DNA from 2 places in the Pseudonocardia nematodicida genome. Region 2 is predicted to be linked to the other one. Evidence: riboswitches for the same ligand, from Rfam matches in the RefSeq annotation. Region 2 holds a riboswitch; the other holds the start of a gene.

Region 1 (3,391 bases), 260 kb from region 2:
CCGCAGCGACCGCATGACCTCGTTGCCGAGCACCGTCGTCAGGTAGGTCTGCCCGATCCCGATCGCCGCGGACACGACCGCGATGCCGATCATGGCGCCGACCAGGGTGGTGAGCAGCCCGAGCCGCGGGCCGCCGGCAACGAACAGGGCGTCGTCGAACACGCGCTGAGTGAGGAACGGGGTGATGACCCCGAGCGCGGACGTGGTCAGGATGGCCAGCGCGATCAGGACGAGCCGTCCCCGGTAGGGCGCGAACAACGCCATCGCCCGACGCCCGGTGGTGTCCCGTTCCGTCGCTGCCTCCGCCATGTCGCACCCCCTGATGCGGGGCCAGTCTGCCGCCTCCACCCGTCCCGGGCACCCGGATCGAATGCGTCGTCCCGCTGATCCGGACGGAGGCTCTTACCGCCAGCGAACGGCGTCACTCGGCACGTCGCCTTGGCACCGGCCCGGGGCGGACGCTCTGCTGTGGCGGGGTGCTCGAACCGGGGCCCCGGGACGAGGGGGATCCATGGCTGAGAACGCGAAGACGACGAGGGCGGCGAAGAAGGCGGCGAAGATGAAGGACCGGGCGAAGAAGACCGCGGTGAAGGCGTTGCCCGACCAGGTCAAGGCGAAGGGCGCCGTCGCGGCGGGCAAGTCCGAGAAGGCGGCCGGCACGGCGACCGGGGACAAGAAGCTCCAGGCCAAGGGGCAGGCCCACGAGACGGGCGGCAAGGGCTACGGCAAGGTCGCGAAGGCCCGCAGGAAGCTGAAGAAGTAGCCACGTCGACGGGTGCTCCACGACTCCGGGAACGCCACCCGGTCGTCGCACGGATCGGTGGACCGGCTGGACATCGCACGACCGAAGTCGGAGAGGGACGGGCCGCGCGGAGGACGAGCTCGCCGAGCGGCAGCACCTGAGCGCGGCCACGGTGAAGACGCACGTCTCGGCGATCCTCACCGAGCTCGACCTCACCCACCGCGTCCAGGTGGCGCTGCTCGTGCACGACGTGGGCTCGACGACTCCTCCGGCTGAGCCGACCGGTCAGCCCTTGACCAGGCCGCCGTCGACGATCAGGTTCTGGCCGGTGATCGCGCGCGCCCACGGCGAGGCGAAGAAGAGCACCGCGTCGGCGAGCTCGGCGGGCGTGGTGACCCGGCCGAGTGGGGTGGAGGCCGCGATCGAGTCGAACACCGCCTCGGGAGTGGCCGCGCTCGCGTCGGTGGTGCGCAGCAGTCCACCGGAGACCATGTTGACGGTGATGCCGTCCGGACCGAGGTCGTGCGCGAGGGTGCGGGTCAGGGCGAGCAACGCGGCCTTCGCAGCCGTGTAGTCGTGGTACGGGACCACGGGGTTCTGCACCAGGTTCGTGCCGATGTTGATCACCCGGCCGAAGCCGCGCCCGGCCATCCCCGGGCTCGCCGCACGGATCAGCGCCAACGGACCGTGCACCGAGCCGGTGAGCTGGGCGTCGAGCCGGGCCCTGGTGAGCTCGTGGGCCTTCGGGCGGGCGTCGCCGTCGAAGACGAAGTCCACCAGCGCGTTGTTGACCACGGTGCTGACCGGCTCGCCGAACTGCTCGGCGGTGGCCTCCACCCCGGCCCCGACCCGGTCGGCGTCGGTGACGTCGAGGGGCACCGCGAACCCGCGGCCGGGGTACTCCGCGGCGAGCGCCTCGGCGGCGTCCCGGCTGCGGTGGTACCCGATCGCGACCCGCGCGCCGTGGTCGAGGAAGGCCCGGCTGACGGCGGCCCCGAGGCCCCGGGCGCCGCCGCTGACCACGACGACCTGTTCGGCGAGCGGGATCGGGCCGGCGCCCGGCTCGCTGCTAGTGGACTGCGGTGCGGTGTCGGTCATGTGTGCTGCCTCCCGTGCGAGGCGAGAGGGCGGTCGCACGGTGCGCGTGGGAACCGTCCCGACGTGACGCCGCGTGACATCCCTTCGCCAGTACAAACTGGATCAGGTTCGACGGGTCTCGTCTCAGCCACCGGTCGTATCGGCGGCACCCCGTGTCACTGCAGCCACCGTAACCCGCGCCCCCGGGTCCCGGCGCCGCGGCTGACGCGCACCCCGCTGCCGGCCCGTAGCGAGCCGGGCAATTCCGGAGCCCGCCTGGCTCCTGCTCGATGCGGAGCCGCCGCACGGTCTCCCGATCGTCCCCGGCCCACCATGACCGAGAGCCCCCGGTAGCGTCGCTACCAGGGGCTTCGTGGAGCCGCCTTGGGGAGTCGAACCCCAGACCTACGCATTACGAGTGCGTCGCTCTAACCGACTGAGCTAAGGCGGCGTGGTGCGTGCTCAGTGTAGCGATGCCCCGCGGTGCCGCCGACGACCCCCACCCCGCCGCCACTCGGCGTGTGGATCTCGGCCGATCCGCCGGTCACTGCCCCTGTACTCGGCCCAGGATCGATCACACCGGACCGACGGCTCGCGTGCCCGGGCGATCCGGACGACCCACTCGGCATGACGCCGCACCGAGTGTCACGATCCCGGAGGGAACAGACACGCCACGCGAGCCGCAGGGGGTCACCGATGACCGTCGTGATCCAGCAGCTCATGCGGCGGGTCGGCGAGCTCTACGACTCCTTCCACCGGGCGGTCCACGAGGCGCACGACGCGGACGCCGCGTTGGCGCTGGTGACCGACGACTGCGTGGTCGAGCACCTGCCCGTCGGCACGGGCGCGGGACGGCCGGAGCTGCGCCGGTTCCTCGGCGACGACCTGATCGGACACCTGCCCGCGGACCTCGCGTTCCGGCGGACGTCCCGGGTGCTGGACCAGCGACGGCTGGTCGAGGAGACCGTGGTGTCGTTCGTCCACGACCGCCCGCTGCCGTGGCTGCTGCCCGGTGTGGAGCCGACAGGACGGTCGGCCGAGGTGCACGCGATCACGGTCGCGTCGTTCGCGCACGCGTCACGCCTGGGGGAGACGACGACCCTGATCAGCGGACTGCGGACGCACTGGGACCTGTTCACGCTGCTCGTGCAGCTCGGTATCGCCGTCGACGACGTCCGCCCGGTCGGGACCACCTCATGACGGGCATCGCACCTCCTCATCACTTCCGATGAACGGCCACTCGGTCTTGCAACCGTTGCTCCACACGCCGCGATGAACCCGGCGAACGGGTCGCATCGGCCGGCCCGGTGAGGAGGACGCCGCGATGCCCACGCACCGCCGACGCCACCGCGGCGTCGTCCGCACCGCCCTCGGGGCCGTCGTGGCACTGACCTTCGTCGCGGGACTCGTCACGGCCGGCGCCCAGACGTTCGCCCTGGCCTCCGCCGTGCTGCCTCCGGGGCCTGTCGCGGCCGCGGCGCCGGCGGCGGCCGGGCCCACCGTCGCCGAGCTGATTCCCGCGCCTCCGCTACCGGCACGCGTCATCCCCGAGCTGCCGCTCCCGGTTCCGGA
Region 2 (3,391 bases):
GTGCGGGTTGCGGATGCCCAGCCCGGTGCCGATCGGTGACCCGAGCGGCATGACCGCGGCGCACCCGGCCTGCTCCAGGCGGCGGGCCAGGACCGGGTCGTCGTTGGTGTAGGGCAGGACGGTGAACCCGTCGTCGACGAGCTGCTCGGCGGCGTCGAGCAGCTCCACGGGATCCGGCAGCAGGGTGCGCTCGTCCGCGACGACCTCGAGCTTGACCAGGTCGGTCTCCAACGCCTCACGCGCCATCCGTGCGGTGAGCACCGCCTCGGCCGCCGTCCGGCAGCCCGCGGTGTTCGGCAGCACCCGGATCCCGAGGCGGCGCAGCAGGTCGAGCAGCCCCGTGCCACCCGCGACGTCGACCCGGCGCAGCGCGACGGTCGTCAGCTCGGTACCCGAGGCGGACAGCGCCCGCTCCAGGATCTCGAGGTTCGCCGCACCCCCGGTCCCCATGATCAGGCGGGAGTCGAACTTCTCCTCGCCGATGGTCAGCGGCGCGTCGGCCCGTTCGCTCATGGTCATCCTCCCTGGACGGCGGTCAGGACCTCGACCCGCGCCCCGTCGGCGAGCCGGTGCTGCGGCCAGGTCGCGCGCGGTACGACCTCCCCGTCGACGGCGACGGCGATCCCCCGCTCGGGCAGCCCGGCCTCGGTCAGCACCCGGGCGAGCAGGGGCTCACCGTCGATCTCCCGGCTCTCGCCGTTCAGCTCGATCCGCATCACCGCGCTCCTCTCGGTCACTGCGTTCCTCCCGGCCGCGCCGCGGCGCCGGCCACCGCACCGGCGGTCCCGTGCCGACCGCCGGCCGTCGCGTCCGGGGCCCTTCCGGCCTCGCCCCGAGGGCCGAACCGGGCGGGATCGGCCGCGCGGGCGGCGTCGGGCACGTCCTCCCCGGCCAGCAGCGCGCCCACCGCGGCCACCGTGACCGGCGCGAGCAGCATGCCGTTCCGGCCGTGGCCGGTGGCGACCAGCAGTCCCTCCGGCCCGGCTCGCCCGATCAGCGGCATGTTGTCCCGGCTCCCCGGACGCAACCCGGCCGCCGTCTCGGTCAGCTCGTACTCCGCGATCCCGGGCAGTACCCGCTCGGCATCCCGGAGCAGGTCCCGGACACCGCCGACGGTGACGGCGGTGTCGAACCCGTTCTCGGCCGTCGTCGCACCGATCACCAGGTCCCCGTGGCCGGGTACCACGCGAGGCACCGCGTACACCGGTCGTCCGTCGACCAGTGCGCGCACGGTGACCGACGGCGGCGGCAGCGCCCCGGCCCGCCGGGTCAGCCGCAGGATCTCGCCCTTCACCGGCCGGACCAGGCCGTCGAGCACCGGGTGCAGGGCAGCGGAGTGCGCGCCCGCCGCGACCAGGACGGCGTCGGCGTCGATCTCGGACCCGTCCGCCAGGCGCACGCCGGTGACCCGGTCGTCGGCGGACCGCACGGATCCGACCGCCCGCTCGTCGACGACCACCCCGGCGCGTTCCCCGGCGGTCCGCAGCGCGGTGAGCAGGCGCCGGTTGTCGACGGAGGGATCGCCGGGCACCGACAGGCCCCCGCGGACGTCCGGGCCGAGCGCCGGCTCGAGGCGGCGCATCCCGCGCCCGTTCAGGCGCTCGACGCGGCGGCCGAGCGACTCCAGGTAGCCGGCAAGCGCGTCGAGCTCGTCGCGGTCCCCGGTACCGGTCGCGACGACGACGGTGCCGGCGGCGTGCAGGCCGGCGTCGGTCCCCGCGTCCGCGGAGAGCGCGCGGGCGAACCCGGGCCACCGGGCGACCGAGTCCAGGCCGAGGGCGAGCAGGTCCTCCTCGCCGGGCCAGGCCTCGGTCACCGGGGCGAGCATCCCACCGGCGACCCAGGAGGCGCCGGTCGCGGGCGCCGGGTCGAACACGGTGACGCGCCACCCGGCGCGCGCCGCCTCCCGGGCCGCGGACAGGCCGATCACCCCGGCGCCGGCGACGGCGAGCCGTCCGGTCATGGTGGTTGCACCTCACTCCCTGCGCCGGCATGACCCGGATCAGGTTCGACGGTCGGGACCGCTGCTCAGGTCCCCTCTCAGCCCGCTCGCCGGGCTCCCGTGGTCGATCGTCGTACGTCCCCACGGTACGCCGTAGCCTCCGGGCCGTGTCCGACACCGATCTCCGCGCCCGGCGCCTCGACCGGCTCGCCCGCGCCCGCCTCTACCTGTGCACCGACGCCCGCACCGAACGGGGCGACCTCGCACAGTTCGTGGACGCCGCACTGGCGGGCGGGGTGGACATCGTCCAGCTGCGGGACAAGGGCGGCCCGGACGGCCCGCTGGAGGCGAAGGCCGAGCTCGCCGCGCTGGAGGTGCTGGCCGACGCCTGCGCCCGGCACGGCGCGCTACTGGCCGTGAACGACCGCGCCGACGTCGCGCTGGCCGCGGGTGCCGACGTGCTGCACCTCGGCCAGGACGACCTGCCGGTGTCCTGGGCCCGCCGCGTCGTGGGCGACGACGTGCTCCTCGGACGGTCGTCGCACAGTGCCGACGAGACGCTGACCGCCGCCGTCGAGGACGGCGTGGACTACTTCTGCGTGGGTCCCACCTGGCCGACACCGACCAAGCCGGGACGGCCCGCGCCCGGGCTCGACCTGGTGCGGACGGTCGCCGGGCGGGACCGCGACGCCGCCGGGGCCTCCGGGACGGTGCCGCGGCCGTGGTTCGCGATCGGCGGCATCGACGAGCAGCGCCTCGGCGAGGTGCTCGACGCCGGCGCGGACCGGATCGTCGTCGTCCGCGCGATCACCGAGGCCGGCGACCCGCGCGACGCCGCGGCCCGCCTCCGCTCCCGCCTCCCGGCCTGAGACACCCCGCCGCGCCGCGTGGCGCCCGGTCGGTGGGGCGCCGCGCACCGTCCCGGGGTGCCGCAGCGCCCGCGGGGTGACGGGCGTGTCCGGTCAGCCGCCGGAGCCCTGGCCGCCGCTCTGGCCGCCGGGCAGGACACCGCCCAGACCGCCGAGGCCGCCCGAGCCCTGATTGCCGGAACCCTGGTTGCCCGAGCCCTGGCCGCCCTGGTTGCCGCTGCCGCCCTGGCCACCGGTGCCCTGGTCGGTCTGTCCCGACCCGGGCTCGCGGGTCGGGGTCGCCTCGCCGGTCGAGTCCTGCTGCCCGTCACCGGAGCCGGTCCCGTCCTGCCGGCCGGACTCGCCGGTGGGATCGGTCGACGTCCCGGACTCGTCGGTGGTGGTCTCGGCGGAGGTCTGGTCGCCGGAGTCGGCGCCGGTGCCCTCGTCGCTCTGCTCCTCGGCCGGGGCGCCGCCCCAGACGTTGCCCACGGAGGTACCGCTGCCGGACGAGTTGCCGAACGGCGAGCCCTTGAGGGCCTCGGCCCCGGTGACCAGGAACATCGACACCACGAAGGTCATCACGCCGAGCACCGCGGAC

The links. Region 2 has a riboswitch for thiamine pyrophosphate ahead of thiO (glycine oxidase ThiO). Riboswitches for the same ligand answer to the same signal wherever they lie in the genome.
Region 1: linked by a shared signal. The riboswitch ahead of WIS52_RS16840 (3-oxoacyl-ACP reductase) and the one ahead of thiO (glycine oxidase ThiO) in region 2 are both predicted to bind thiamine pyrophosphate.

Annotation. Positions count from the first base shown of each region.
Region 1 covers NZ_JBEDNQ010000006.1:316,349-319,739, forward strand. The annotation lists gene WIS52_RS16825 (ABC transporter ATP-binding protein) at 1-309, opposite strand, end outside; gene WIS52_RS16830 (hypothetical protein) at 512-763, shown strand; partial or broken gene WIS52_RS16835 (LuxR C-terminal-related transcriptional regulator) at 876-971, shown strand; gene WIS52_RS16840 (3-oxoacyl-ACP reductase) at 1,028-1,840, opposite strand; TPP riboswitch at 1,903-2,003, opposite strand; tRNA gene WIS52_RS16845 (tRNA-Thr) at 2,194-2,270, opposite strand; gene WIS52_RS16850 (hypothetical protein) at 2,516-3,019, shown strand; gene WIS52_RS16855 (hypothetical protein) at 3,144-3,391, shown strand, end outside.
Region 2 covers NZ_JBEDNQ010000006.1:52,201-55,591, forward strand. The annotation lists gene thiG (thiazole synthase) at 1-513, opposite strand, end outside; gene thiS (sulfur carrier protein ThiS) at 516-737, opposite strand; gene thiO (glycine oxidase ThiO) at 734-1,963, opposite strand; TPP riboswitch at 1,962-2,074, opposite strand; gene thiE (thiamine phosphate synthase) at 2,110-2,811, shown strand; gene WIS52_RS15550 (hypothetical protein) at 2,905-3,391, opposite strand, start outside.